3 regions of the Pseudomonas sp. TH37 genome follow, and region 3 is predicted to be linked to each of the others. Evidence: predicted binding sites of a transcription regulator. Region 3 holds the regulator's gene; each other region holds the start of a gene.

Region 1 (10,261 bases), on a different contig from region 3:
GGTGAACTTCGACGCGCTGTACGCACAAGAGCTGCAACGTATGCAGGCGGCTGGCGAGACTCCAACCGTTCAGTAAAAAGAAGCTTCGTTTGCTCCATGAAAAAAGCGCCGTTGAAGGCGCTTTTTTCGTGGAGCAAACGAAACCTTCGAGTAGGAGCTGCCGAAGGCTGCGATCTTTTGATTTTGATTTTTAAGATCAAAAGATCGCAGCCTTCGGCAGCTCCTACGGGGGCGTGTCCCTTACTTGAACCCGAGCTGGCGCCAGCCTTCATACACCGCGACGGCCACGGTGTTGGAGAGGTTCAGACTGCGGCAGCCTTCGCGCATCGGCAACCGCAGGCGTTGTTCGCCGGGCAGAGCGTCGAGCACCTCGGCCGGCAAGCCGCGGCTTTCCGGGCCGAACAGGAAGGCATCGCCCTCGGCGAAGCTGGCGTCGTGAAATGGCCGCGAGCCCTTGGTGGTAAAGGCGAACAGCCGTGGATGACCGAGGCTTTCCAGGCAGCTGGCGAGGTCTGCGTGGCGTTGCAGGGTGGCATACTCGTGGTAATCGAGGCCGGCCCGGCGCAGACGCTTGTCGTCCATCTCGAAGCCCAGCGGTTCGATCAAATGCAGGTGGCAGCCACTGTTGGCGCACAGCCTGATAACGTTGCCGGTATTCGGCGGAATTTCTGGTTGGAAAAGGATGACGTGAAACATGCACGGCTCCGAAGGTAAAGATGACGGGCATTCTACGCCGCCAAAGGACCCTCGTTCGAAACTATTCCCGCGAGTGATGGCTTCGCTGGCGATTGTCGGGATGATGGTGGGCCTGATGATCGGTCGCCTGACCGCACCCGACCCCAGCGTTTTGCAGCAGGTCGAGGTGACGGACGATGGGCTGGTGGTGTGGTTCAACAACGAACCCAAAACCCACGGCGAGATAGTCGACGGCAGCGTGGCGCTGTTGTTCGAGGCTGAAGGGAAGGCACAGAAAGGTCAGCTCAAGCTCAACGGCAGAGACGTGAACTGGCGAACGCGATTGAGTGACGGGGGATTGTTGCTGACGGTGGTGGCGGCCCGGCCGCTGCAGGGCGAGTGGGCCGGTAGCGAGGTCGATGACCGCTGGCGGCTGGAGATCCATCTCCGAGAGCAATAAAAGAGGGAATCCCCGGCCTGCCTGTACCAAGGTCCCCAAAACAGGAGGGCTCGCGCATCGCGGCGTGAGCCCGGTGTAAAGAGGGAATCCCCGGCCTGCCTGTACCAGGGTCCCCAAAACGGGAGGGCTCGCGCATTGCGGCGTGAGCCCGGTGTAAAGAGGGAATCCCCGGCCTGCCTGTACCAAGGACCCCAAAACGGGATGGGCTCGTCGCAATTGCGGTATGAGCCCGGTGTAAAGAGGGGAATCCCCGGCCTGCCTGTACCAAGGTCCCCGAAACTGGGTAGTGAATCGAATCACTGATTGGACTATTGCAGGGGGCGTGCCAGTTTTTAACAAGTTGCAACAGAAAGCCGCTGAGCAGCGCTGAAAGCCCCGTAATTAGGGGCTTTTGTGTTTCTGCGATATGGGTTTTCTTGCAGGTAGAGGCGGGATTTTGGATCGGTTGTCGTGCGCGATTGCGGGTCATGGTGCATTGGTGCGGTGCATTGAGCCCAAAATGTGGGAGCGGGCTTGCTCGCGAAAGCGGAGTGTCATTCAACATCAATGTTGAATGTGATGGCCTCTTCGCGGGCAAGCCCGCTCCCACATGGATTTGATGTCAGCCACAAAAAGACGGGCTTGGCACAAATCCTGTGGGAGCGGGCTTGCCCGCGATTGGATCTTGCGGTCAACGAAGAGCTAAAGGGTGTTTAACCCTCATCCCCCTCATCATCATCCCCACCATCAACCTTCATCCCCAATTCCTTGATCTTGCGCGTCAAGGTATTGCGGCCCCAACCCAGCAAAACGGCAGCATCGCGGCGGCGGCCGGCGGTGTGTTTGAGGGCGGTCTCGATCATGATCCGCTCGAAAGCCGGCACGGCACTGTCGAGCAGGCTCGACTGACCGCGAGCCAGCGCCTGATCAGCCCACTGACGCAACGCTTGCTCCCAGTTGGTCACCGGCGCCGAATCCTGCGGCAGGCTCAGCAGCTCCGGCGGCAGATCGCTGATGTGCACTTCGCGACCCGAAGCCATCACAGTGATCCAGCGGCAGGTGTTTTCCAGCTGACGCACGTTGCCTGGCCACGGCAGGTTCTTCAGGTATTCCTCGGTTTCGCTTTTCAGCAGCTTCGGTTCCACCGCCAGTTCTTGCGCGGCGCGGCTGAGGAAGTGCTTGGCCAGGGTCGGGATGTCTTCGCGACGGTCCGACAGCCGTGGAATGTGGATGCGGATTACGTTGAGGCGGTGGAACAAGTCCTCACGGAATTTTCCGGCATGCACCAGGGTTTCCAGATTCTGGTGAGTCGCGGCAATGATTCGCACATCGACCTTCACCGGCACATGACCGCCGACGCGGTAGAACTCACCGTCCGCCAATACTCGCAGCAAGCGCGTCTGGGTATCCGCCGGCATGTCGCCGATTTCATCGAGGAACAGTGTGCCGCCGTCCGCCTGCTCAAAACGCCCGCGACGCAGGTTGGCCGCGCCGGTGAATGCGCCTTTTTCATGGCCGAACAGTTCGGACTCCATCAGATCCTTGGGGATCGCCGCCATGTTCAGCGCAATGAACGGCGAGGCCGCCCGTGGGCTGTGACGGTGCAGGGCGTGGGCCACCAATTCTTTACCGGTACCGGATTCACCATTGATCAACACGGTGATGTTGGAGTGGCTCAAGCGCCCGATGGCGCGAAACACTTCCTGCATCGCCGGCGCTTCGCCGATGATTTCCGGAGTGCGGGTCAAGGCGACCGGGACTTCCAGGCCTTGTTGTTCCTGAGCGTGCTGGTTGGCGCGCTTGACCAGTGAAACCGCTTCATCGACATCGAACGGCTTGGGCAGGTATTCGAACGCGCCACCCTGATAGGACGCGACAGCGCTGTCCAGGTCGGAGTGCGCGGTCATGATGATCACTGGCAGCCGTGGGTGTTGTTCGCGAATCCGCGCCAGAAGGTCCAGACCGCTGGCACCCGGCATGCGGATGTCGGAGATGATCACGTCCGGCTGCTGGCGCGCCAGGCGGCTCATCACGCCATCGGCGCTGTCGAAGCTTTGCGTGGTCATGCCTTCCTGCTGCAAGGCTTTTTCCAGGACCCAACGGATAGAACGGTCGTCATCGACGATCCACACGGTTTCACTACGGCTCATGTCGATGTGGCTCCTTGTTCCAGTGGCAGAAAGATCGAGAACGTGGTGTGGCCTGGATGGCTGTCACATTCGATCAGGCCCTGGTGCTGGCTGATGATGTTCTGGGTAATGGCCAGGCCCAGCCCGGTACCGTCCGGGCGGCCGCTGACCATAGGGAAGAAGATGGTTTCCTGCAGCTCGGCGGGGATCCCCGGGCCGTTGTCGATGATTTCGATCTTGGTCACCAGGCGATGGCGCACGTGGCCGATGGTGAACTGGCGCATGGCGCGGGTACGCAAGCTGATGCGGCCAAGGCGCAGTTCGTTCTGGCTGCTGATGGCCTGCATCGCGTTGCGCACGATGTTCAGGACGGCCTGAATCATCTGTTCGCGATCAATCAACACATCCGGAATGCTTGGGTCGTAGTCGCGCACCAAAGTGATGCAGCCCTGACTCTCGGCCTCCACCAACTGACCCACGCGCTCCAGCACTTCATGGACGTTGCACATGGCCAATGACGGCAATTTGTTGGAGCCGAGCATGCGATCCACCAGATTGCGCAGGCGATCGGCTTCTTCAATGATGACGTTGGTGTAATCGCGCAGGCTTTCTTCCGGCAATTCACGGGCGAGCAACTGCGCCGCGCCACGAATCCCGCCGAGAGGGTTTTTGATTTCGTGGGCAAGGCCGCGTACCAGCATCTTGCTGGTCTCTTGCTTCGACAACTGCGCCTCTTCCTTGGTGATCCGCAGCAAGCGGTCACGCGGGTGAACCTCCAGCAACAGCAGTGTGGCGCCATTGCTCAGGATCGGTGTCACGGCGTAGTCGACGGTCAGGGTCTGGCCGGTGAGGGCGGTGAGCATCGCTTCGCGCTTGGTGAACGGGTGCGCCTGTTCGACTGCCTGACGCAGGGAATTCAGCGCCTCGGTGGATTCGGTGAACAACTCACTGATGAATTGCCCATGGCTACGCTGGCCGCTGATGGCCAGCAGCATCTCCGCCGCCGGGTTCATGTACTCAAGGCGCAGTTCGGCGTCGAGCAGAATGGTGGCGGTGGTCAGGTTGTCGAGTAGCAAGCGGTGTAGTGCGTCGCTAATGGTCATCAGGACCTCTTTTGGAGCAGGGCATGCGCATGAATAACGCGCCGATACGGGGAAAATGCAAAAACCAAACCAAGGCTCCGAAAAGAAGCGTTTAGAGCCTGAAACAGGCGTTTGACGCTCATTTGCGTGGCGTTCTGCCAGCTTTCGCGGGTACTTTCGAACCAAAATGGGTTGTGATGTGAGTACTGTGCACTCTATTGCACCAATATAGTGCGCAAACCTGAACGAAGTAAAAGAAGCTCGGGAGGTAATTCCAGTCTGTGCGCCAAGTGCAGAACCTGTGGCGAGGGGGCTTGCCCCCGCTCGGCTGCGAAGCAATCGCAAATCCGGTGCATGCGGTGTGCCTGGCAGAACGAGGTTGCAGGTTTCAGGACTGCTTCGCAGTCCAACGGGGGCAAGCCCCCTCGCCACAGGTCTTGTGTCTGACGCGTGTTCGCTTAACTGACCGGCATCAGCGCCAGAAGGAGCTTTCTTCTTCGGGTTTGTCTTTGAGGGGGCATTCCGGCCGTTGGCCGTAGTCGGTGAGGACGCAGGGTTTGACCTGACGTTTCTGCGCGAGGGAAATGCGCTGCATGTGGAACGGTTGATTGGCTGTGCGTTCGACGGTGCGGCCCTGTTCGTCGAGGATTTCCACCGACAGGTGATGACTGCCGCGGTCGATGTTGCTCAGGGCGAACACCGGGCTCGGGCCGGGCTCGGCGGTGGGTTGGCCGTCCAGCAGCAGACGATAGCGATGACCCTGTTGCAAGCCGGGTTCGCTGGTAATGCTGACGATCAATTCACCGGCAGTGCTACGGATCGTGGCATCCGGGTCCGGCACCAGCACACGAAGCATGTCGTAATGAAACAGTGGTTTGGCTTTCGTGGCCGTCATTGGCGCGGCGCCGCTCGGCTTGGCCGACATTCGATTGCTGGTCGCCAGTGGTACACGCTTGGCATTACGGGTGCCCGGCTGATCGGTAAAGACCCGATTGCCCTGGGCGTCGATGTAGGTAAAAACCTCGGCCATTGCCGGCAGGCTGATCAGGCAGGCGACCAACAGCCAGAACCTCAAGGCTTATGCACCCGTTGTACGGTGAGAGTCACTGTGGGGCTCTGCTGCACGACGTTTTGCCCATCGATCACCTGAACCGCGAGGCGGTGTTCGCCACGGTCGATGTTCACCAGTTGCAGAATCGGGACGTTGCTCGGTTGGCCGTAGGGTTGATCGTCCAGTAACAGCCTCAATCGATGAGAGCCTTGCAAGCGCGGTTGGATCAATACGCTAACCGTGAACGTGCCGTTGTTGGCGCGCAGGGCTTCTTCAGTGGGCAAACCAGTCAGTTCCAGCACCTGGTAGGCGCTGTTGGGCTGTTCACGGCTACTGGATTGCGCAGGCGCTACTGGCTCGCGTGGCGGTTGAAGCTCGACGCTGTTAAGCGGCGGCAACTCCACGGGTTGAGCTTTTACGCCATAAGGTGGTTGATTGCTGTACGCGGTGTTGCCGTTTGCGTCGGTGTACTTGTAGATCTGCGCGGCGGCGGGCAGGGCGATCAGCACAAGCAGGCATAACAACAATGAGCGCATTGCAGGCTTCCATTGGCCGTTGGGCAAGTGTCCGGCCCTGTTCCGTTCATGGCGACAGCATAGAGCACTTCAGCGCACGCCGGCAGACCGGCTCAGCGGCTGGCGCTGCACAACTCAGCGGTGGCGCGTATCTGGGCAAGCTTACGCAATGGCGCGTGGGTGCCGGTTTTATTGGCCTTGGCCAGCCAGGAGGGGCACTGCGGGTCGTTGCGATAAGGGCTGAAATCGGCCAGTTGTTGCAGCAGGCGTTTTTGTAACTGATCAAGTTGTGGGCGGATCTGCCCGACGAGATCGGGGCGGGGATCGTTGGGCGCCTTGCCTTGCGCATGCCAGTCAGACAGGTGCGCGTATTGCACCAGTTTGTTGGCCTCGATCTGCGCCGAGAAGAACTGTTCGACGGCTTCGTTGCTCAATTTATAGGCAGGTGCCAGGGCGACGGCGCCGGCAATGACTTCGCGCTCGCGCTGCCGGTCTTCGACTGGTTTACCGCTGTCCCATTTGCTCAGCGCGACCTGATCGGCAATCGCCAGGCGCTCCTCGATGGTGCCAAGCAGCGGGGCGAGGGCGGCAGGTGCCGGGCTGGCAAAAGCGCTATTGGCCAGCAGGGTGGTGAGCAGGGCAAGGCATGGGCGTAGGCGCATTGGGCATCTCGGCTTTGTCGGATGAAGGCCATGATGCACGCAACCGGGCATCCGATGACAGACGGTCGCCCATAAAAAAGGCCTCCCGAAGGAGGCCTCTCTTTTGTCACGCCGCGTAGCGCGGCGCTACCGGATCAGCAGCTGTAGTACAGCTCATATTCCAGTGGGTGTACGAAGGTACGAACCTTGATTTCTTCTTCGCTTTTCAGGGCGATGTAAGCGTCGATGAAGTCGTCGCTGAAAACGCCGCCTTTGGTCAGGAACGCACGACCTTTGTCCAGCTCTTCCAGGGCTTCCTTCAGGCTGCCGCAAACTTGTGGGATCTCTTTCGCCTCTTCAGGCGGCAGGTCGTACAGGTTTTTGTCAGCTGCGTCGCCAGGGTGGATCTTGTTCTGGATGCCGTCCAGGCCAGCCATCAACAGTGCAGCGAAGCCCAGGTACGGGTTAGCTGCTGGATCCGGGAAGCGAGCTTCGATACGGCGAGCGCGAGGGCTGGACACGTAAGGAATACGGATCGAAGCCGAACGGTTGCGAGCCGAGTAAGCCAGCATCACTGGAGCTTCGAAACCTGGGACCAGACGCTTGTAGGAGTTGGTCGACGGGTTGGTGAAGCCGTTCAGAGCCTTACCGTGCTTGATGATGCCGCCGATGAAGTACAGAGCGGTATCGGACAGGCCGGCATAGCCTTCGCCAGCGAAGGTGTTCTTGCCATCTTTGGCGATGGACAGGTGAACGTGCATACCCGAACCGTTGTCGCCGTACAGAGGCTTAGGCATGAAGGTCGCGGTGCGGCCGTATGCGTCAGCAACGTTGTGTACGCAGTACTTCAGGGTTTGAACTTCGTCAGCCTTGGCAACCAGGGTGTTGAACTTCACGCCGATTTCGTTCTGACCGGCAGTCGCCACTTCGTGGTGGTGAACTTCGATGACCAGGCCCATTTCTTCCATGGCGTTGCACATGGAGGTACGGATTTCGTGGTCGTGGTCGAACGGCGGAACAGGGAAGTAGCCGCCTTTGACGCCTGGACGGTGGCCTTTGTTGCCGCCTTCCACGTCCTGGTCGGACATCCACGAACCTTGTTCGGAGAAGATTTTGAACATCGAGCCGGAGATGTCGGACTTGAACTTCACTTCGTCGAAGATGAAGAATTCAGGCTCTGGACCCACGAATACGGTGTCGCCGATACCGGTCGACTTCAGGTATTCCTCGGCACGCTTGGCGATCGCACGTGGGTCACGGTCGTAGCCTTGCATGGTCGAAGGCTCGATCACGTCGCAAACCAGGATCAGGGTCGGCTCTTCGGTGAACGGGTCGAGAACGGCAGTGCTGTCGTCCGGCATCAGGATCATGTCGGAAGCTTCGATGCCTTTCCAGCCAGCGATGGAGGAACCGTCGAACATTTTGCCTTCTTCGAAGAAAGCTTCATCCAGCCCATCGCGAGCCGGCATGGTCACGTGGTGCTGAGTGCCTTTGGTGTCCGTGAAGCGCAGATCAATCCACTTGACGTCATGATCTTTGATGAGTTGAACCGACTTCGACATAGTGTCCTCCGGGTGGCTTCGGGCTTAGTAGTGGATGCCCTTAGAATGTGGGTGATGCCGGCGCGAATACTCTGCCAAGGCAACCTGCCTCACAAGGGAGCAAATTGCATGCCAGTGCCCCACCATGGGTTTTTTGCCCCAATATCACGCTTATAAAGGTGCAAAGCCTCGAAAAGCGCCAAACCTCGCCCTGTAATGTAGCGTCGAATTCCATAAATGACCTGTTTTGGTGCGCGCAAAACCTTCTGCACATTAACTGGTTAAACCTTGAGCAATTTCCGCTATAATCCGCGCCCCCCTTTTTCGGCTGGCCCAGCGCGCGCTGTTTTCATGAAACTAATCGTAAAAGTCTTCCCCGAGATCACCATCAAGAGCCGCCCGGTACGGATGCGTTTCATCCGCCAGTTGGCCAAAAACATCCGTACCGTGCTCCGCGATCTGGACCCGGCTGTGGTGGTGAACGGTGTGTGGGACAATCTCGAGCTGGAAACCCGCGTCAGCGAGCCGAAAGCCCTGAAGGAGATGACCGAGCGCCTGAGCTGCATGCCGGGCATCGCGCATTTCCTGCAGGTCGATGAATACCCGTTGGGCGACTTCGACGACATCGTCGCCAAGTGCAAGCAGCATTTCGGTGACGCCCTGGCCGGGAAGATCTTTTCGGTGCGCTGCAAGCGTGCCGGCAAGCACGAATTCAGCTCCATGGACGTCGAGAAATATGTCGGCAGCCAACTGCGTCGTCAGTGCGGCGCCGCTGGAATCTCGCTCAAAGAGCCGGAAATCGAAGTTCGCATCGAAATTCGCGACAAACGGTTGTTCGTGATCCACAGCCAGCACAACAGCATCGGCGGTTATCCGCTGGGTGCCCTGGAACAGACGCTTGTATTGATGTCCGGTGGCTTCGATTCCACCGTCGCCGCCTACCAGATCATGCGCCGCGGGCTGATGAGCCATTTCTGCTTCTTCAATCTGGGCGGACGTGCCCACGAACTGGGCGTCATGGAAGTCGCGCACTTCATCTGGAAGAAGTACGGCAGCTCCCAACGCGTGTTATTTGTCAGTGTGCCGTTCGAGGAAGTACTGGGAGAAATTCTCGGGAAAGTCGATAACAGTCATATGGGTGTAGTTTTGAAGCGTATGATGTTGCGCGCTGCTTCCCGTATTGCCGATCGGCTGGAGATCGAAGCGCTGGTCACCGGCGAAGCGATTTCCCAGGTGTCGAGCCAGACGTTGCCGAACCTGTCCGTGATCGACTGCGTGACTGACAAGCTGGTCTTGCGACCGCTGATCGCCAGTCACAAGCAGGACATCATCGATCTGGCCAACGAAATCGGTACTGCCGATTTCGCCAAGCACATGCCGGAATACTGCGGGGTCATCTCGGTGAACCCAAAGACCCACGCCAAGCGTCCGCGCGTGGAGCATGAAGAGAAAGAATTCGACATGGCAGTACTCGAGCGTGCGCTCGAGAACGCCAAACTGGTGCCGATCGATCGCGTGATCGACGAATTGGGCCAGGATTTGCAGATCGAAGAAGTCAGCGAAGCACTGGCGGGCCAGATCATCATCGACATCCGTCACCCGGATGCCGCTGAAGACGAGCCGCTGGAACTTGCTGGCATTGAGGTGCAGACGATGCCGTTTTATGCATTGAACGCTCGTTTCAAGGAACTGGACCCTACTCGCCAGTACCTGTTGTATTGCGACAAAGGCGTGATGAGTCGCCTGCATGCCCACCATTTGCTCAGTGAGGGGCATGCCAATGTGCGCGTTTATCGACCGAGCTAAGTGCCCGGGGCTGTTTGCCTGTGGCCTGCGTCACCGGCCCCCCGACGCCGCCGTCAAGCTGTAACGGCTTTGACGGACTCTAAAGTTAATCGCTGCCACGACCTGTCAGCACACCGAATCCTCTGATCGAGATACACAAGTGATCGAAAATCTACGCAACATCGCCATCATTGCTCACGTTGACCATGGTAAAACCACCCTGGTAGACAAACTCTTGCGTCAATCCGGCACCCTGGAGCGCAACGAGCTCAACGACGAGCGCGTGATGGACTCCAACGACCAGGAGAAAGAGCGCGGTATTACCATTCTGGCGAAAAACACCGCCATCAACTGGAACGGCTTCCACATCAACATCGTGGACACCCCGGGCCACGCCGACTTC
Region 2 (10,261 bases), on a different contig from region 3:
CACCGAGGCAGCTGTAGATGCTCGCCGGGTTGGCCGCATCCAAGGCGAAAAAATGCAGCAGCCGTTCGGCATGCAGATCGCCGTGACGCTCCAGGTAATCGTCCAGAGTACCGGTGATCAGCAACGGCATGGCGAGTTCGTGCAAGCCGTCGCCACGACCGTCCTGAGGCATCAGTGACAGCGAATAACTGATGTCGAGCATCCGTGCGAGGTTTTCGGCCCGCTCCAGGTAACGCGACATCCAATACAGATCCGAGGCAGTTCTACTTAACATGGCAGGCTTCCTTCAATCCTCGACCACCCAGGTGTCCTTGGTTCCGCCGCCCTGGGATGAGTTCACCACCAGGGAGCCTTCGCGCAAGGCGACACGGGTCAAACCGCCGGGCACTACCCGGGTTTCGCGGCCAGACAATACAAACGGACGCAGGTCGATATGGCGTGGAGCGATGCCGTTTTCGACAAAGGTCGGACAGGTCGATAAAGACAACGTCGGTTGGGCGATGTACGCGTGGGGCTTGGCTTTGATCCGCTCGCGGAAAGATTCGATTTCCGCCGCCGTCGCCGCCGGCCCCACCAGCATTCCATAACCGCCGGAGCCTTGGGTTTCCTTGACTACCAGCTCTGGAAGATTGGCCAGCACGTGGGACAGTTCAGAGGGATTACGACACTGCCATGTAGGCACGTTCTTCAGGATCGGCTCTTCATCCAGGTAGAAACGAATCATGTCCGTGACGAAGGGATACACCGATTTGTCGTCCGCGACCCCGGTGCCGATGGCATTCGCCAGCACCACGTTGCCGGAGCGGTAGGACGACAGCAGGCCTGGAACACCAAGCATCGAGTCCGGGTTGAACGCCAATGGATCAAGGAAGGCATCGTCGAGGCGTCGGTAGATCACGTCGACGGCTTTCGGCCCGTCCGTGGTGCGCATGAACACCTTGTCATCGCGCACGAACAGGTCCGCGCCTTCCACCAGTTCAACACCCATTTCCCGGGCCAGAAACGCATGCTCGAAAAACGCGCTGTTGAAGCGTCCTGGCGTTAGTACCACCACGCTCGGGTTGTCGATCGGGCTGGAGCTTTTCAGGGTGTCGAGCAACAGGTTCGGATAGTGGTCGATCGGTGCAATGCGCTGGGCCGCGAACAACTCGGGGAACAATCGCATCATCATCTTGCGGTCTTCGAGCATGTAGCTCACGCCGCTGGGTGTACGAAGATTGTCTTCGAGCACGTAGTACGTGCCGTCGCCATCGCGCACCAGGTCGACGCCGGAAATGTGCGAATAGATATCGCGGTGCAGGTCCAGCCCTTGCATCGCCAACTGGTATTGCTCGTTGGCCAGCACTTGCTCGGCCGGGATGATGCCGGCCTTGATGATGCGCTGCTCGTGATAGAGGTCGGCAAGGAACATGTTCAATGCCTTGACCCGCTGAATGCAGCCGCGCTCGACGACCCGCCATTCACTGGCGGGGATACTGCGGGGAATGGTGTCAAAGGGAATCAGGCGCTCTGTCCCCTGCTCATCACCATAGAGCGTGAATGTAATCCCGGCACGATGAAATAACAGATCGGCCTCGCGTCGCCGTTGTGCCAAAAGCTCGTCAGGCGTTTCGGCCAGCCAACGGGCGAACTCCCGATAATGCGGGCGGACCTGGCCGCCGGCATCGTACATCTCATCAAAATAGGTGCGGATCATGCCGTACTCCTTGTCACCCGGACATCCAAGCCTTCGCAAGGCCCGTGCCATCGGCATAAACGCTTTGATATCAATCAGTTGGATAATGGCGCTGCATGCACCGCACCAATCCTGTGCGGTAAATGCCCCAACCTGATCGCCCCCGCTTCATGGCGAAGCAATGCTGTCGCCTATCTGCAGCATAGTCAGAGTTGATTTCACTGCCCGGGGGGCGATGCGGATAATCGGCGCATTCGCTGGAAAGATGACCGAACACTTGCCGAAACTCCCTTTTAGCCGCCCGTTCAGGTGGCTTTTTTTTGCGTTTTTGAAACGTTATGAATCAAAAACACGATCAAGAGATCGCAGCCTCGTTTCACTCGACAGCTCCTACAGGAGAACGCATTCCAATGTAGGAGCTGTCGAGTGAAACGAGGCTGCGATCTTTGGCCTTTTCAAACCGCGAAAACGAAAACGGCCAACCCAAAGGTCAGCCGTTGCTGAGTGTTGTCACTGTTCATAAAGTTATGCGAGTAGCCCTCGTACCTCCTGCTTGACGCCCCATCCTTCGATGATACCGCCCAGAGGCTCGACCACCGCCTCAAAGTCCTGCTCAAAGTCGCCGATCCCGTCGTAGGTGGCGTACATCACTTTGCTCAGTTCCAGATGCCACGCGCCGTCGTCGCGCACGCTGATCTGGGCATTCAAGGATTCACCACTGAAATGACCTGCCGCCCTGCGTGCCCGCTCCTCGTCCGGAAAAATGGCGTAGAACTCGATGGGATGGAATCGTGAAAAGTCGAAACCGCCTTCTTTCATGCGGCGCAGCACGCTGCTGCTGATGTCTTCTTGATAGGCTGTGCTCATGAAACGTCCCCCTCAGACTGATGGATAGACTTTCCGTATTCCCTGCACTTTCAACCGATTGGTGAGAGCGATACGGCAACAGAGGTTGCCGACGGGAAACAAGCATGTAGCTGACAAGACCAGACCTTAGCGAGTCATTCGCTGATCTCGCTTGCAGAGTAGCCCCAAGATAGAGCTGCTGCCAAGGTCTGGTTGTGAATGTGACAAGAGGTGTATCAGATCGGGGTAATACTGATGATTTCAATGCTGTTCTGGGATTTCAGGCTTTTGACGGTCGGATCATCGGTACGACCCTCCAGATCATTGAGATCCAGTTCGGCAGCGACAGGCAGGCGCCGGGCGCGAATGAGTTTGGCGGCTTGCTCGCTGTTCGGGCATTCCTCGCACTCGAAGAGTTCGTCCACTGTTTCACCGTGATCATCCACGAAAGTGATTTTCCACTTTTGCATCGGTGCCTCCTCGATAAAACCCATGGATGGGCTTACTTCTATCTGGACTTTTGCCCGAAGTGATCGTTCAAACGGATTACCGCTTGGCTTGCCGGCATGAAAAAAAACACAGAAAACCTGTGTAGGAGCGAAGCTTGCTCGCTCCTACACGGTTATATGTTCATTTTAGTCGTTGCTGGGTTTGTTCACCGCTTGCAGAACGTATTGCGGCAAGGCGAAGGCACCGATGTGGATTTCCGGGTTGTAGTAGCGGGTGATGATGCCGCTGCCGGCGAACCGCTGTTGCAGGGTTTCGCGGGACAATTTGCGATAGGCGGTATTGGCTGCGCCCCAAGCGAAGGTCATCGCGCCGCCGATGTAGGTCGGCACGGCCGCCTGATAGAAGTGCCAGTCCGGAAACAGGCTGCGCAGACGGCCGGCGGTGGTTTTGACTTCTTCTATCTGCATGAACGGCGTGCCGTTCTGGGTCACCAGGATGCCGCCTTCGTTCAGGCAGCGACGGCAAGCCTGGTAGAAGTTCTCGGAGAACAGCACTTCGCCCGGGCCGATCGGGTCGGTGGAGTCGGAAATGATCACGTCGAACTTTTCAGTGGTGGTAGCGACGAAACGCATGCCGTCGTCGATCATCAGGTTCAGGCGTGGATCATCGAACGCACCTTTGGAGTGGTTCGGCAGGAATTCCTTGCACATGTCGACCACGGTGCCGTCGATCTCGACCATGGTGATGTGCTCGATGCTGCGGTGCTTGGCCACTTCACGCAGCATGCCGCCGTCGCCGCCGCCAATGATCAGTACGCGCTTGGCGGTGCCATGGGCGAGGATCGGCACGTGGGTGAGCATTTCGTGGTAAATGAATTCGTCGGCTTCGGTGGTCTGGATCACGCCGTCCAGCGCCATTACCCGGCCCATGCGCGGGTTCTCGAAGATCACCAGGTGCTGGTGTTCGGTGCGCACTTCGTGCAGCAGTTTTTCCATGCGAAAACGCTGGCCATAGCCTTCGTAGAGGGTTTCCAGGTACTCGCTGGTTGGAGTATTGCTCATGGGAAGTGCTCCGTGAATGCGGGTGGCAACGGACGGTTACCCGCCCATGACGGCCAATTGATCGCCTCGATCGACCGGGAAAGACGCGCATTCTATGTCGCGGAATATGACAGGTCGAACGTCACTGATGGTTCAACACAATCCTCTGTGGGAGCTGGCTTGCCTGCGATAGGAGCGCTGCAGTGAATCTGACTGACCGCAGCGCCTGCATCGCGGGCAAGCCACGCTCCCACAGGTTCCGTGTTGCTTGCACGAAACCGATCAGATCCGGACGTTGCCCCTTGGTCCGGCGATGGCCCAGATGATCAGGCCCAGGACCGGCAGCAGGAGGATCAATAGCACCCAGATGATTTTCATCCCGGTTTCGGCGCCACTTTTAAGCACGTTGATGATGGCCCAGATATCCAGGGCAAGAATAATCAGACCGACCAGGCTGTTGAACGTGGAACCCATGGTGACGCTCCCGAAGAGTGGTATGCACTCTTAGGATAGACGGGCCTTGCGAGGGTTCCGTTTTATTACCGTCGTAGACGGTTTCAGACGTGGATCGCCACTTTCAGGGCTTCCAGAGAGGGCGCGGCGGCGATGCCGACTTCGGCGCACAATTCAAGAACCCGTGGCACGTCGTTACCGTAGACCAGCACCACTTGCAGTTCGTCATCGAGCAACTGGCTGAAGTTCATCAGCGTGTAACCGCCGTTTTCCTTGTTCATGCTGCTCATCTGCACCTGAATGCGATTGAGCGCCGTCAGGGCTTCGGTCTTGGCCAGTTGCTTGGGTTTGATGTTGAAATCGACACCAGGGCCGAACGAAGCGACGATCTGCGCAAACAGGTCCATGTAGGTGTCAGCCTGGAACAGCACGGTTTCCGGCAAGCTGCCGACGACCACCCACTCACCCAACGAGATCGGGAAGGTTTCGTCGTAGTTGATGTCCGGATTGGCCGCCAGAAAAGCCTCGGGATCGGCGTAGGCCTGAGCCGCTTCGTCAGCGACTTTCAGAATTTCGTCATCGCTCATGCACCCGGAGCTGATTTTGCTGATGAGTTCGACGAGTGCGGCTTTCATGAGGTGGATCCTGTAGCGAGGGAGATTTGAGGGCGCGAAGGATAGCGCATTAACGGATGAAATGCGGACCTGTGGCGAGGGGGCAAGCCCCCTCGCCACAAAAGCCCCGCAGCCACAGAGATCAGGCCAGGAGTTTCTGCAATTGTGCGGTGGTATCCACCGCGCCCATGGTTTTGGCCGCGTCCAGCGCGGACACACCGTTGGCATCCTTGGCTTTCGGATCGGCGCCTTTGCTGATCAGGTAGTCGACGATTTCGACGCGGTTGAACATTGCCGCCATCATCAACGCAGTGCGACCGTCGAAGGACGAACCTTCCACTTGCGCGCCACCTTCCACCAACGCCTTGACCACCGCCAGATCACCCTTGAATGCTGCACCGGCAATCGGGCTTTGGCCGTTGTCGTTGCGGATTTCAGGATCGGCCTTGTGCTCAAGCAGGACTTTTACCGTCTCGACATGGCCGTGGTACGCCGCGAGCATCAGCAAGGTGTCGCCCTTGTGGTTGCGCAGGTTCGGCGGTAAGCCCTTGGTCAGCAGCGCAGCCATCATGGCCGCATCGCCCTCGCGCGCTTTGTTGAACACCTGTTCGGCAAATTCAGCAGCTTCTTCGGGCGTCATCTGGCGGCTTTTGTCTGACATTGGGGGACTCCACATTCGGTCAATCGGAAAAGCCGATAGTTTCCCGAGCGCTCCGGAACCTGTCACTTCTTTTTTCTCATGAGAGGCCATAGCCACATTCAATAGCGGTACTTACCGTCTTGAATATCCGCCAGTACCCGCTCGGTGACTTGCACGTAAGTCTGGGTACCCGGCAACCAGGCGTAGATCGGGTCATCGCCGGTTTTGTTCGGGTCGAAGGCTTCATCCTTGAGTCGGGTTTTCTGGTATTTGAAGGTCCCGGTGGTCTCCATTTTCACTTTCACCCGTAGGAAAAGTGGCACCGCATAGGCAGGCATTTGCTGCTTGGCGAAAGCCAGCAACTCGCTGAAGTCCAGGGTCGCCAGGGATTCGGCCGGCGTGATTGCCGCCATCCCTGCCCTCCCATTGGTGTTGTGGATTTCCACGCCATAGGCCACGGCTTCGGCGATCTGCGGGTGTTGCAAGAGGATGTTTTCGACCTCGGTGGTCGAGACGTTTTCACCCTTCCAGCGGTAGGTGTCGCCCAAGCGATCGACAAACTGCGCGTGGCCAAACCCGATATTGCGCAGCAGGTCACCGGTATTGAAGTAACGGTCGCCCTTCTTGAACACGTCGTGGAGCACGACTTTTGCGGTCTTCTGCGGATCGGTATAGCCGTCCAGCGGCGCCTTGTCGTCGATCCTCGCCAGCAGCAAACCCTGCTCGCCCTTGGCCACTTTTCGGATGAAGCCCTTGGCATCTCGCGTAGGTGCGCCGCTGTCGTGGTCGTACGCCACCAGTTCCCAGGACATCAGGGAAAAACCGATGGTGTTGTCGAAGTTGAGGATGTTGGTGAAGCCGATATTGCCGTCGCTGGCGGCGTACAGCTCGCAGATATGGTCAACGGCAAAACGCGTCTTGAACTCGCTCCACGCGCCGGGGCGCAGACCATTGCCGATCATCTTCGTCACGCTGTGCCGACTGTCGTCGACGCTGCGCGGTTGATCCACCAGGTAGCGGCACAATTCGCCGACGTAACCGAGGGTGGTCGCCCGGTACTTGCGCACGTCACTCCAGAACTGGCTGGCGCTGAACTTGCGGCGGATGGCAAACCCCGACGCCCCACTGATTGCCGAGCCCCAGCACACGCAGAGCCCGGTGGCGTGGTACAGCGGCAAGGTGCAATAGACGATGTCCTGCGGCTGCATGTCCAGGGCAATCAGCCCGAAGCTGGCGGAGCTGCGCATCCAGCGGCCGTGCTTGAACACCCCGGCTTTGGGCAACCCGGTGGTGCCCGAGGTGTAAATGTAGAAACAAGGATCGTCGAGAAAAACCTGCTGGCTGCTGACGGGGTTATCGCTGCATGCTTCGGTGCTGACCGTCATCAGGTTGATGAAGCCATCGGGCGAATTGCCCGGATCGCGATAAGTGTCTTGATCGGCGACAAACCAGGTGCGCGCTGAGTCGATGGACACCCGTTCGCGGACCGCATTGAAGGCTGGAACCAGCTCTTCTCCGACCACGATCGCCACCGGCGCCACCAGGTTCAGGCTATGGGCCAGGGTATCGCGGGTCTGGGACGTATTGAGCAAGGCACTGATCGCGCCGACCTTGGCCACCGCCAATATCGTCACCAGCAGTTCCGGACGGTTTTCGATAAAGATCGCCACCACATCGCCCTTGCCGATGCCTTGGGCTATCAAGTGATGGGCGACGCGATTGGCCCACTGATTGACCTGTGCATAAGTGAGCGCTACCTCGCCCTGCAGCAAGGCCGGGCCATCGGGATTACGCAATGTCGCCTGCTCGAAGCTCCAGCCAAGGCCGCACGGTTGGGTCGGGTCCTTGACGTTGGCGGCTTTCATGCCCTTCACCACGCGGGGAATGGCTTTGGCAATGGAAGGCAGCTTGCGGAGCATCATGCCCCAGGTGATCGTGTCGTTCAGCGTGCGGCTCATGATGCTCCCGTTCGATCTTCTTATTGTCGGGTGGCGTTGATTGAGGCCGAAAATACGTCAGCGGTTCTTGAGCTGTACACGCAGTTTTTGAAATGTTTTGTATCCGCAGCCGAAGCGTTCGGACCAGACATCGAAAAGCGGAACTCTGGCGTTGTAATTGGTTCCATCGAGCCGATGCCGACCACGCAAAATGCAGGATGCACGATGGCCATTCATGCAGATTGCACGAAAGCATATAAACGCCAAAAGACTAACTTATTGATTTATATGAATTTTTAAAAAATCAGGGGCTGGCACAATCACTGCAACTACCTCTCCATGTTGCCCTTCAAGCACAAACGGAGCTGATAGACATGAGCCTGATCCAGGAAAAATTTTCGTCGCTGTTCTCCAACTTCGAAGTGACCACCCAGCCACGGCCTGACGGCGGCATTCTGCTGACCCTGCGCAGTACGGACGGCAAAGTCTTCAAACGTTCGATTTCCTACCAGCAATTACATGCCGGCGATCAGCTGTCGTGGGTGATCAGCGCGATTCGCCGTGACATCGCCGAACAGGCCAGCGAACTGCCGCAGATCTCCATGCTGCAAAGCCAGCAACGGTTCGCCCTGCCGACCTATCACTCGGTTTAAACGCTACAAACAAACAGGCCGTGAGAGCTTTCGCTTCACGGCCTGAGTTGTTTCTGCGGTTGCGCAATCCCTGTTATGTGGTTTACAGGGCAGAAGGATTGATCCGCGCAAAGCTGTCGACGGTCACATGCCCTGCCAGTTCCCCGCCCTCACGGGCCAGGCCACAGGTTGCCATGCCGGCAGTGCGCGCCGCGTCCAGCTCTTGAACAATGTCGGACAGAAACAGAATCTGCGAAGCCTCGACGCCAATTGCCTGGGTGATGCGCTCGTAGGACTGCGCTTCACGCTTGGGCCCTGAGGTGGTGTCGAAATAGCCGCTGAACAGTGGCGACAAATCCCCCGCGTCCGAGCAACCGAAGATCAGTTTTTGCGCCTGAATCGAGCCCGAGGAATACACAAACAGTTGATAGCCTTCCTGATGCCAGCGCTTGAGCGCTTCGACGGCATCCGGGTACACGTGGCCTTTCAACTGCCCGGCCTGATAACCCTGCTCCCAGACCATGCCTTGCAACGCCTTGAGCGGCGTGGCCTTGCGGTCTTCGGCGATCCAGCCCAAGAGAATTTCGATGACCCGTTCGACGTCGGCTTGCGGCTCACCGCTGTCACGCCGAACAGCGGTGAGCTGCTCGGCAACGTCGGCGCGTTCGGCGTTTTCGCGAACGAAATCCGGCAGGTGTTTGGCCGCGTAGGGAAATAGCACGTCGAACACAAAACTCACCGCACTGGTGGTGCCTTCGATGTCGGTGAGAATCGCTTTGATCGGCATCGACTCAGTCCTCGAGACGCGGGAAGCGGCTGGCGATGTCGTCGCCGGTGAAACTGGCCACCCAGCCTTCGGGGTTGTTGAACAGTCGGATTGCGACGAAATGCGGATGCTCGCCCATGTCGAACCAGTGCGGCGTACCGGCCGGCACCGAGATCAGGTCGTTTTTCTCGCAGAGCACGGCGTAGACGTAATCGCCGATGTGCAGGGTGAACAAGCCACGGCCGGCGACGAAAAATCGTACTTCGTCTTCAGCATGGCGGTGTTCATCGAGGAACTTGGCGCGCAACTCGGCTTTTTGCGGGTGATCGCTGTTCAGGCTGATCACGTCGACAGTGACGTAACCGCGCTCGGTCATCAGCTTGTCGATTTGCTCCTGGTACGCGGCGATCACTTCTTCCTGGCTGGCACCGGGCTGGATTTTCGCCGTGGCCTGCCAACGGTCGAAGCGCACGCCCTGCTCGGCCAGGGTCGAGGCGATGTCCTCGAGGTGGGTCAGGACTTTGTTCGGTATTTCAGGGCTGGAGACGTGATAAACGGACAGGCTGCTCATCTGGGCAACTCCTTAACGGTTCATGCTTTATGGTTCGAGAGCGAGCGCGTCTTCAACTCGCACTCGAACAAAAATTCAAAGGCCTCGATCTGCCGCAGCGCGTCGCTCATGCGCGCGCCCCACGTGTAGAGGCCATGGCCGCGGATCAGATAGCCGACGCAATCAGGATGGGCGTCGAGCCAAGGCTGCACCTTGGCGGCCAGCCGTGCAATGTCCTGATCGTTGTCGAAAATCGGCACGCGCATCCGGGACTCGTGGGTCGAGATGCCGCTGAAGGCTTTTTGCAGTTCATAGTCTTCGAATTCGATGAAGTCTTCCGGCGTCAGGCGCGACAGCACGGTGGCATTCACCGAATGGGTGTGCAGCACCGCACCGATCTCCGGGCGCCAACGGTAGAGCTGAGTATGCAACAGGGTTTCGGCGGACGGTTTTTTGCCCGGTTCCAGGCTATTGCCCGACAAGTCGGTGGCCAGCACATCGTCGATACCCAGCTGGCCTTTGTGCTTGCCAGACACCGTCAGCAAGGCTTCGGTCGGCGACAGGCGGGTCGAGTAATTGCTGCTGGTGGCCGGCGACCAGCCGCGGCCATACAGAAAACGCCCGGCGTCGATGATTTCCTGGGCGAGGTGTTCACGGG
Region 3 (10,261 bases):
CGTGGTCGTGGTCGGCATGGGCAAATCGGGACATATCGGCAACAAGATTGCCGCCACCCTGGCCAGCACCGGCACCACGGCGTTTTTTGTGCATCCGGCCGAGGCCAGCCATGGCGACATGGGCATGATCACCCGTGATGACATCATATTGGCGCTGTCGAACTCCGGGTCCACCAACGAAATCGTCACCTTGCTGCCGCTGATCAAGCGCCAGGGCATTCAAATGATCAGCCTGACCGGTAACCCCGAGTCGCCGCTGGCCAAGGCAGCTGAAGTCAACCTCAATGTAAGCGTCGAACACGAAGCCTGCCCGCTGAATCTGGCACCTACCTCGTCGACCACCGCGGCCCTGGTCATGGGTGACGCCCTTGCCGTTGCCTTGCTTGAAGCTCGCGGTTTTACCGCTGAAGATTTCGCTTTTTCCCACCCGGGTGGCGCCCTTGGCCGTCGCTTGTTGCTGAAAGTGGAAAACGTCATGCATGCCGGCACCGAATTACCGCAAGTGACGTGCGGTACGCTGCTCAAGGATGCCTTGATGGAAATGACCCGTAAGGGGTTGGGCATGACCGTTGTACTGAGCACAGATGGAAAACTCGCCGGGATCTTCACCGACGGCGATCTGCGCCGCACTCTGGACCGCACCATTGATATCCACAGCACGACCATTGATGAAGTGATGACCGCCCACGGCAAGACCGCACGTGCCGAGATGCTCGCCGCCGAGGCGCTGAAAATCATGGAAGACCACAAGATCAACGCACTGGTAGTGGTCGACAGCGAAGACCGCCCGGTCGGCGCCTTGAACATGCACGATTTGCTGCGTGCGGGAGTAATGTAATGAGCACGGACCTGCTGCAACGCGGCAAACAGATCAAACTGGCGGTATTCGACGTCGACGGCGTACTGACCGATGGGCGCCTGTACTTCCTCGAAGACGGCAGCGAATTCAAGACTTTCAACACCCTCGACGGCCAGGGCATCAAGATGTTGATGGCAGCCGGCGTGCAGACCGCTATCATCAGCGGCCGCAAGACCCCGGTGGTTGAACGGCGTGCGAAGAACCTCGGCATTCCACACCTGTACCAGGGTCGCGAAGACAAACTGGTGGTGCTCGACGAACTTCTTGCCCAGCTCAACCTGAGCTATGAACAAGTGGCCTACCTTGGCGACGACCTGCCAGACCTGCCGGTGATTCGCCGTGTTGGCCTTGGCATGGCGGTGGCCAGCGCTGCCAGTTTCGTGCGCGAACACGCCCACGGCATCACCCAGGCCCGCGGTGGCGAGGGTGCTGCTCGCGAATTCTGCGAATTGATCCTGCGCGCCCAGGGCCGCCTCGATGCGGCCAACGCCGCGTACCTGTGAGCCCATCATGCTGAGCAAAAAGATTCGCAACATCCTGATGTTCGGTTGCATCGCAGCGATTTTTGCAGCGGTCGGCTACTGGAACATCAGCCCGGAACGCTTCCTCGACAAACCGGTGGTGAAGGTCGATGAAAGCGCGATCGACTATTACGCCGTCAACGCCCACAGCGTGCAGTACCTGCCCGACGGCAAACTGCAATACGAGATGACGTCGGACAAGGTTGAACACCTGAAAGCGACCGAAGTGACGTTGCTGACCAATCCTGACCTGAACATGTTCCGTGGCACCGAATTCCCCTGGCACGTCCAGAGCGAGCGCGGCGAAGTCAACCCGGACGGTACTCAAGTCGAGCTGATTGACTCGGTACGTATCACCCGTTTCGACGAAAAAAACCGCAAAACCCTGATTACCACCACCCGTATGACAGTGTTCCCGCAGCAGCAATATGCGCAGACCGATCAACCCGTTAGAATCGACGGCGCCGGCGGTGTATCGACAGGCAACGGAATGAAAGCGTACTTGAAAGAAAGCAGGATACACCTGCTATCGAACGTAAGAGGACAGTATGAGGCTCGTTAAAACTCTCCCTATTTTGCTCAGTCTGGGCGCAGCACTGGGAAGCGTGAGCGCCTGGGCTCTGCCGAACGATCAAGAGCAGCCTATCCGCATTCAGGCCGACGATGCCCAACTGGACGACAAGAATGGCGTTGCCACTTATAAAGGCGATGTAATCATTACGCAGGGCTCGATGAAGGTCACCGGTAACACCGTGACCATCACCCGCACCCCGGCCGGCGACATCGACGTGGTGACCTCGGTAGGCAACCTCGCCTACTTCGAGCAACTGCAAACGGCGGGCGACACCAAGCCTGTTCAGGGTTACGGAGTGACTATTCAGTACCACGCCTCGCAAAACCGCGTCGTGCTGATCGATCGCGCCAAAGTCATCGATAAAGACAACAACGTCACCCAAGGCGAGAAAATCGTCTACGACACGGTCAAAAAGCTTGCGAGCGCCGGTCGCGCCACGGGTAACAAGGTTACCGAGGCGCGTCCTCGCATCGACATGGTGATCCAGCCGAAGAAGAAAACTGACGAGCAAAAGGCCCAGTAATGGCAACTCTGAAAGCTCAGCATCTGGCCAAGAGCTACAAGAGCCGTCAGGTCGTGCGCGACGTCAGCCTGTCCATCGACAGCGGTCAGATCGTCGGCCTGCTTGGCCCTAACGGCGCCGGTAAAACCACCTGCTTCTACATGATTGTCGGCCTGGTACAGGCCGATCAGGGCCGCGTACTGATCGATGACCTGGATGTCAGCCACCAGCCGATGCACGGTCGTGCGAAGGCGGGTATCGGCTATCTTCCGCAAGAAGCGTCGATCTTCCGCAAATTGTCGGTGGCCGACAACATCATGGCCATCCTCGAGACCCGCAAGGAACTCGACAAGGCCGGTCGTCGCCAAGAGCTGGAAAGCCTGCTGCAGGAATTTCACATCCACCACATCCGCGACAACCTCGGCATGAGCCTGTCCGGTGGTGAACGCCGCCGCGTGGAAATTGCCCGGGCACTGGCCACCAATCCGAAATTCATCCTCCTCGACGAACCTTTCGCCGGTGTGGACCCGATTTCGGTGGGCGATATCAAGCAGATCATTCATCACCTCAAGGCCAAAGGCATTGGTGTGCTGATCACGGACCATAACGTCCGTGAAACCCTGGATATCTGCGAAACCGCCTACATCGTCAACGATGGTCAACTGATCGCTGAAGGTGACTCCGCCACCATCCTGGCCAATGAACTGGTCAAGGAAGTGTATCTGGGTCATGAGTTCCGCCTGTAAGCACTGAGGTGCCCGGGTCGCCGAGAGAGCGCTCACTTCAATAAAAAATCAATAAGTTTTTATTGTTACAGCGCTCTAGGCAAACACTTCAGTTTCGGGCATATAATTTGCTTATGTTTGGCGCTTCGGCGCCCTGTAGTGGATGGCGCATGTGCGCCGGCGAATAAGGTGTTAAGCCCCTGCCATGAAACCATCGCTAGTCTTGAGAATGGGCCAGCAGCTGACGATGACACCGCAGCTGCAACAGGCCATCCGCCTGCTCCAATTGTCGACCCTGGACCTGCAACAGGAAATCCAGGAGGCCCTGGAGTCCAATCCGATGCTCGAACGCCAGGAAGAAGGCGACGACTTCGATAATGCCGACCCCTTGGCCGATAGCGCCGAACAGAAACCCAACGCCGACATTCAGGAACCCTCCTACCAGGAAACCGCCCCAACGGTGGATAACCTCGAGGAAGGCGACTGGAATGAGCGCATTCCTAACGAATTGCCCGTCGACACGGCCTGGGAAGACGTCTACCAGACCAGCGCCAGCAGCCTGCCGAGCAACGATGACGACGAGTGGGATTTCACCACCCGCACATCGGTCGGTGAAAGCCTGCAAAGCCATTTGCTCTGGCAACTGAACCTCGCACCGATGTCCGACACCGATCGCCTGATCGCCGTGACCCTGATCGACTGCATCAACAATCAGGGCTACCTGGACGAAACCCTTGAGGAAATCCTCGAAGCCTTCGACCCGGAACTGGACATCGAACTGGACGAAATCGAAGCCGTCCTGCACCGCATCCAGCAATTCGAACCCGCTGGCATCGGCGCCCGCAATCTCGGCGAATGCCTGCTGCTGCAACTGCGCCAGCTGCCCGCCAAGACCCCTTGGCTGGCCGAGGCCAAGCGCCTGGTCACCGATTACATCGACCTGCTCGGCAGCCGCGACTACAGCCAGCTGATGCGCCGCATGAAGCTCAAGGAAGATGAACTGCGTCAGGTCATCGAATTGGTCCAGAGCCTCAACCCGCGCCCGGGCTCACAGATCGAGTCCACCGAAGCCGAATACGTCGTTCCCGACGTGATCGTGCGCAAGGACAACGAGCGCTGGCTGGTGGAGCTGAACCAGGAATCGGTGCCACGCCTGCGGGTCAACGCCCAATACGCCGGTTTCGTGCGCCGCGCCGATACCAGCGCCGACAACACCTTCATGCGTAATCAGTTGCAGGAAGCTCGCTGGTTCATCAAGAGCCTGCAAAGCCGCAATGAAACCCTGATGAAAGTCGCCACCCAGATCGTCGAGCATCAACGCGGCTTTCTAGAATACGGTGACGAAGCCATGAAGCCGTTGGTGCTGCACGACATCGCCGAAGCGGTGGGCATGCATGAATCGACGATTTCACGGGTGACCACGCAAAAATTCATGCATACCCCACGGGGCATCTATGAACTGAAATACTTTTTTTCCAGCCACGTCAGTACCTCCGAAGGCGGTGAATGCTCGTCCACGGCGATCCGCGCGATCATCAAAAAACTGGTTGCTGCGGAAAATCAGAAAAAGCCGTTGAGTGACAGCAAGATCGCTGGTTTACTGGAGGCACAAGGCATTCAGGTAGCCCGTCGCACCGTCGCCAAGTACCGCGAATCCCTGGGGATCGCGCCTTCCAGCGAACGGAAGCGGTTGATGTAGCCGCCGGGCTCGCCACAGCGTTCCAGTGGCAGGCATTTCTGCCTGCCGCTTTATGCACTGGCAACGAAGGAGAAGCTGTATGCAAGTCAACATCAGTGGACACCAACTGGAAGTGACCGAACCCCTGCGCACCTACATCGGCGAAAAACTCGACCGATTAGAGAGGCATTTCGACAAGATCACCAATGTGCAAGTCACGATGAACGTCGAAAAACTGCTGCAGAAGATCGAAGCCACGCTGCATATTCCCGGCGGAGAAGTGGTCGCCAATGCCGAGCATACGGACATGTATGCCGCCATCGACCTGCTGACCGACAAGCTGGATCGCCAACTTAAAAAGCATAAGGAAAAGACCCAGAGCCTCCTCCAGGGCGCGACCGGTCGTTAACACCCCCAATCCATGATCCGACTAGAAACCATCCTGACCCCCGGCCGTTCCCAAGTGAACGCGCCGGGTGGCAGTAAAAAGAAAGCCCTCGAGCAAATTGCCAACCTTATCCACCGCGAAGTACCGGATCTGGAAATGCAGGACGTATTCGAGGCCCTGATTGCCCGTGAGAAACTCGGTTCTACCGGTTTCGGCAACGGCATCGCCATCCCCCACTGCCGGCTTAAAGGCTGCACCTCGCCAATCAGTGCGCTGCTGCACCTGGAAGCCCCTATCGATTTCGACGCCATTGATGGCGCCCCGGTTGACCTGCTGTTCGTTCTGCTGGTCCCGGAAGCTGCCACCGATGCACACCTGGAATTGCTCCGTCAGATCGCCAGCATGCTGGATCGCAAGGAAGTGCGTGAGAAGCTGCGCAGCGCCCCGAGCAACGAAGCCTTGTATCAGGTTGTCCTGGACGAGCAAAACGGTCACTAATCATGCGCCTGATCATCGTCAGTGGCCGCTCCGGCTCAGGTAAAAGTACCGCCCTCGATGTGCTCGAGGACAACGGCTACTACTGCATCGACAACCTGCCTGCTGGTTTGCTGCCGGAACTGGCCGAACGCGCGCTGATTCACACCGAGCTGGCACAACCGCTGGTGGCCGTGTCCATTGATGCGCGCAACCTGCCGAGCCACCTGTCACGGTTCCCCGAATTGCTGGAAGAGGTCCGCAGCCGGCATATCCAGTGCGATGTGCTGTACCTGGACGCCGACGAAGAAACCTTGCTCAAACGCTTTTCGGAAACTCGCCGTCGTCACCCGCTGAGCAGCGCCAATCGCTCATTGGCGGAGGCGATACAGGACGAAACCAATCTGCTGGGGCCTATCGCCGATCTGGCCGACCTCAAGGTCAATACCACCAATCTGAACCTGTATCAGCTGCGCGATACCATCAAGCTGCGCCTGCTGAATCAGCCGGAACCGGGCACTGCGTTCCTGGTGGAATCTTTCGGGTTCAAGCGTGGCATGCCGGTGGACGCCGATCTGGTGTTCGACGTGCGCTGCCTGCCCAACCCTTACTGGAAGCCGGAGCTACGGGCACAGTCCGGGCTCGATCAACCGGTGGCCGAGTACCTGGCGGCACAGCCTGACGTCGAAGAGATGTTCCAGGACATTTCCTCGTACCTGCTCAAGTGGCTGCCCCGCTTTGCCGCCAGCAACCGTGCCTATGTCACCATTGCCATTGGCTGCACCGGCGGGCATCACCGCTCTGTCTACCTGACCGAACGTCTGGGTCAGGTCCTGCAAAAAACCCTGAAGAACGTCCAGGTCCGCCACCGCGACCTCAGCTAAAGGATTCACATCGCGATGCCTGCTCTGGAAATCGAAATCATCAACAAGCTGGGCCTGCATGCCCGCGCGTCTGCAAAATTCGTTGGCGTCGCCGGTGAGTTCAAGGATTGCACGATCAGAGTAGGACGCACTCCGGAATCCACGGTCGATGGCAAAAGCATCATGGCCATGATGATGCTCGCTGCAGGCAAGGGCACCAAAATCTATATCAGTACCGAAGGCGAAGACGAGCAAAGAGCGCTGGATGCGCTGACAGACTTGATCAACCGTTACTTCGACGAAGGCGAATGAACAGCGCAGGCTCTTGTGGCGAGGGAGCTTGCTCCCGCCGGGCTGCGAAGCGGCCCCAAAAACTGCCACCGTTGTACGCCAAACATAACCGCATTCGCTGATTTCACGACTGCTCCGCAGCCGAACGGGAGCAAGCTCCCTCGCCACAAAAGCACCTCTTCGCCAAGTTTGCACACCTCAAGCCAACGCTGTATCCATCACCATCATCAGACAAAACCCGATCAGCAGCCCAAGGCTGGCCAGTTTGTCGTAACCATGGCGGCGCGATTCGGGGATGACTTCGTGAGTCACCACCAGCAGCATCGCACCGGCCGCTAGTGCCAGCCCTAAAGGCAACAGCAGTTCGGCCAGGCTCACCAGCCAGGCGCACAACAATGCGAAGACCGGCTCAACCAAACCTGACACAGCACCGATCAGGAACGCCTTGACCCGCGACATCCCTGCTCCGGCCAACACCAACGCAATCACCAGCCCTTCCGGCACATCCTGCAAGGCGATGCCCATGGCCAGGCTGTCGGCGTCAGGCATGCCACCGCCGGCCGAGACGCCGACCGCCATGCCTTCGGGGATGTTGTGGGCGATGATGGCAAACACAAACAACCAGATCCGCGGTGGAATCACCGATCGCTCCAGTGTCCCCACGATCATTTCAGGCGTAGCGCCAGACACCCTGCGATCCACCAGAAACAACCCGAATGCACCCAGCATGATGCCGAAGCTGATCAGGCTGCTGGCCGCCCAAGGCGTCAGGCCGAGGTTTTCGGCCGCGGCAATACCCGGCACGATCAGCGAAAACGCCGTCGCCGCGAGCATCACTCCGGCCCCGAAACCGAGCAATATGTCGCTGACTACCTGAGGCATCTGCCGAATCACCAGCACCGGCACCGCGCCCAAAGCGGTGCCCAAGGCGCAAATCGCACCACCTTGCAGGGCGCGCTGCAGTTTCGGTTCGAGGTCCAGCCAGCTCAGCCCTTGAGCAGCCAATAACGTCATGCCCGCCAGCAGTAACAGCGATCCCAGTGCGTAACGAAACATTCGTCCACTTCCGACCGCCAGTGTTTCAGTGCCCATAGTCAGCCCTGGATTGTTTTTATAGAGACTTAGGGGGCGTTCTCAACTAGTTCCCCCTCCGCGTTGTCGCCTTAAAGCGGGCCAGGCAAGGCGCAGGCCGCTGGGAATGGTTGTTCCCTTTCCAAGGCCTGCAACGCAGCCTGGCCCGCTTTAAGGCACAACCCGAAGGGCCGGGCCTGCTGTTGTGCAGGGCTGCGTTGCTCGAAGCTTATTTGGAATGACCAAACCACGCTTCTCGCGCCTTGCCCTGCACAACAGCAGACCCGGCGCGGAGGGGAAACTAGTTGAGAACGCCCCCTAAACCAGCGCAGCCTGATAACGCGCGGCGACTTCGGGCCAATTGATCACGTTGTAGAACGCATTGATGTATTCCGGACGACGGTTCTGATAGCGCAGGTAATAAGCGTGTTCCCAAACGTCCAGGCCGAGAATCGGCGTATTGCCGTTCATCAGTGGGCTGTCCTGGTTGCCGCTGCTTTCAACGATCAAGGTCCTTTGCGGTGTCACGCTCAACCAGGCCCAACCACTGCCGAAACGGGTCAGCGCAGCTTTGGTGAAAGCCTCCTTGAAGTTGTCGAGACCACCCAGTTGCTCGTCGATCGCCTTGGCCAGCGCGCCTTCAGGTTGGCCACCGCCGTTGGGTGCCATGACTTCCCAGAACAACGAATGGTTGGCGTGCCCACCGCCCTGATTGATCACCGCCGCGCGAAGTTTTTCCGGCAATTGCTGCACAGCCGCCACCAGTTTTTCCACCGGCCATTCAGCAAACTCAGTGCCTTCGACTGCAGCGTTGAGGTTGTTGATGTAGGTCTGGTGGTGTTTGGTGTAGTGGATTTCCATGGTCTGCGCATCGATGTGCGGTTCCAGGGCGTCGTAGGCGTACGGCAAGGCAGGCAGGGTAAAAGCCATTTCAATGAACTCCATGTTGTAGGGGCGCAGGCTGATGCGAGGGCGAAGCGGTGTCGGTGTGCAGCAAACGGTGGGTACGCGGATACTCGCCGTGATCGCTGATGAAATTCAGCAGCTCGACATAGGTTTTGCTGCTCTGGCGCAGCGCGGCTTCACGCAAAGCTGACGCCAGTCGTGTGTTCTGCATGGTCTGCAACAGTCGTTGATGGATCGCGCACAGGTACTCGGCGCTCTCCTCCGGCTGGTTCAGGCGCAAGTGCAGGTCCGCCAGGTTATGGTGGGAAATCACGCAAGCCGCCACCGCTTCGTCGGCATCCGCCCAGCGCTCGAACAACACCTGGGCCAAGGCCAATGCCTGCAAATAAGCCTCGCGGGCATCGACCAGCTCGCCCAGCATGAAACAGCGATTTGCTCTTTCGATCGTGCGTTTCCAGTGCTCCATGGTGAGCCTCCAAAGCGGTAGCAGTGATTACACGCCGCCTGCGGTGAGCTTCTCTGGGTTGAGCAATTCTTCCAGTTGGCTGCGCGTCAGGTCGGTATGTTCCAGGGCGACATCGATCACTGGCCGGCCCTGCTGATAAGCCTTCTTGGCAATTTCAGCGGCTTTTTGGTAACCAATGATCGGGTTGAGTGCGGTGACCAGAATCGGATTGCGCGACAGCGCTTCCTTGAGCCGGGCCTCGTTGACCTTGAAGCTGGCAATAGCCTTGTCGCCCAGCAGACGGCTGGCGTTGGCCAGCAACTCGATACTGCTCAGCAGGTTCTGGGCGATGATCGGCAGCATGACGTTCAGCTCGAAATTGCCCGACTGACCGGCGACGGTGATCACCGTGTCGTTGCCGATCACTTGAGCGGCGACCATCGCGGTGGCTTCCGGGATCACCGGGTTAACCTTGCCGGGCATGATCGACGAGCCCGGCTGCAAGGCTTCGAGCTCGATTTCACCGAGCCCGGCCAACGGGCCGGAATTCATCCAGCGCAGGTCATTGGCGATTTTCATCAAGGAAACCGCTGTGGCCTTGAGCTGCCCTGAAACGCTGACCGCCGTGTCCTGCGAGCCGATCAGCGCAAACAGGTCCTTGCCCGGCGTGAACTGCACCTGGGTCAGTTGGCTAAGTTGTTGGCTGAAACGCGCCGCAAATTCCGGATGGGCATTGATCCCGGTGCCCACCGCCGTGCCGCCTTGGGCCAGGGATTGCAGGCTTGGCAGCAGATCCTGCAAGTGACCGATATTGGCCTTGAGCTGTTGCGCCCAACCATTGAGCACCTGACTCATGCGCACGGGCATCGCGTCCATCAAATGGGTACGCCCGGTTTTGACGAACGGATGAACCTGCTCGGCCTTGTGCTCTATCACCCGCACCAGATGCACCAGCGCCGGCAGC

The links. The regulator sigma-54, encoded in region 3, starts transcription at its own class of promoters, with help from an activator protein. The targets are predictions, from matches to a motif close to ANTGGCATNNANNTTGCTNT.
Region 1: glnA (glutamate--ammonia ligase) is a predicted target of sigma-54. The motif match lies at 8,191-8,210, and genes of this name have one in related genera.
Region 2: JFU11_RS00730 (circularly permuted type 2 ATP-grasp protein) is a predicted target of sigma-54. The motif match lies at 1,729-1,748, and genes of this name have one in related genera.

The regions. Positions count from the first base shown of each region.
Region 1 covers NZ_JAEKFD010000006.1:182,380-192,640, reverse strand. The annotation lists gene secB (protein-export chaperone SecB) at 1-76, shown strand, start outside; gene JFU11_RS17310 (tRNA (cytidine(34)-2'-O)-methyltransferase) at 241-696, opposite strand; gene JFU11_RS28145 (hypothetical protein) at 695-1,135, shown strand; gene ntrC (nitrogen regulation protein NR(I)) at 1,828-3,264, opposite strand; gene glnL (nitrogen regulation protein NR(II)) at 3,261-4,346, opposite strand; gene JFU11_RS17290 (DUF4124 domain-containing protein) at 4,798-5,400, opposite strand; gene JFU11_RS17285 (DUF4124 domain-containing protein) at 5,397-5,912, opposite strand; gene JFU11_RS17280 (chorismate mutase) at 6,005-6,553, opposite strand; gene glnA (glutamate--ammonia ligase) at 6,688-8,094, opposite strand; gene thiI (tRNA uracil 4-sulfurtransferase ThiI) at 8,425-9,879, shown strand; gene typA (translational GTPase TypA) at 10,019-10,261, shown strand, end outside.
Region 2 covers NZ_JAEKFD010000001.1:174,832-185,092, forward strand. The annotation lists gene JFU11_RS00725 (alpha-E domain-containing protein) at 1-274, opposite strand, end outside; gene JFU11_RS00730 (circularly permuted type 2 ATP-grasp protein) at 287-1,696, opposite strand; gene JFU11_RS00735 (ribonuclease E inhibitor RraB) at 2,201-2,542, opposite strand; gene JFU11_RS00740 (hypothetical protein) at 2,758-2,991, opposite strand; gene speE (polyamine aminopropyltransferase) at 3,157-4,032, opposite strand; gene JFU11_RS00750 (PLDc N-terminal domain-containing protein) at 4,294-4,485, opposite strand; gene JFU11_RS00755 (hypothetical protein) at 4,569-5,099, opposite strand; gene JFU11_RS00760 (ankyrin repeat domain-containing protein) at 5,221-5,739, opposite strand; gene JFU11_RS00765 (long-chain-acyl-CoA synthetase) at 5,838-7,676, opposite strand; gene JFU11_RS00770 (DUF3509 domain-containing protein) at 8,030-8,308, shown strand; gene mtnC (acireductone synthase) at 8,391-9,074, opposite strand; gene JFU11_RS00780 (acireductone dioxygenase) at 9,079-9,624, opposite strand; gene JFU11_RS00785 (methylthioribulose 1-phosphate dehydratase) at 9,645-10,261, opposite strand, start outside.
Region 3 covers NZ_JAEKFD010000008.1:132,164-142,424, forward strand. The annotation lists gene JFU11_RS20260 (KpsF/GutQ family sugar-phosphate isomerase) at 1-838, shown strand, start outside; gene JFU11_RS20265 (HAD family hydrolase) at 838-1,362, shown strand; gene lptC (LPS export ABC transporter periplasmic protein LptC) at 1,370-1,942, shown strand; gene lptA (lipopolysaccharide transport periplasmic protein LptA) at 1,929-2,477, shown strand; gene lptB (LPS export ABC transporter ATP-binding protein) at 2,477-3,202, shown strand; gene JFU11_RS20285 (RNA polymerase factor sigma-54) at 3,387-4,880, shown strand; gene raiA (ribosome-associated translation inhibitor RaiA) at 4,960-5,268, shown strand; gene ptsN (PTS IIA-like nitrogen regulatory protein PtsN) at 5,281-5,745, shown strand; gene rapZ (RNase adapter RapZ) at 5,748-6,605, shown strand; gene JFU11_RS20305 (HPr family phosphocarrier protein) at 6,621-6,896, shown strand; gene JFU11_RS20310 (ZIP family metal transporter) at 7,074-7,967, opposite strand; gene JFU11_RS20315 (superoxide dismutase) at 8,265-8,876, opposite strand; gene JFU11_RS20320 (hypothetical protein) at 8,878-9,318, opposite strand; gene JFU11_RS20325 (class II fumarate hydratase) at 9,346-10,261, opposite strand, start outside.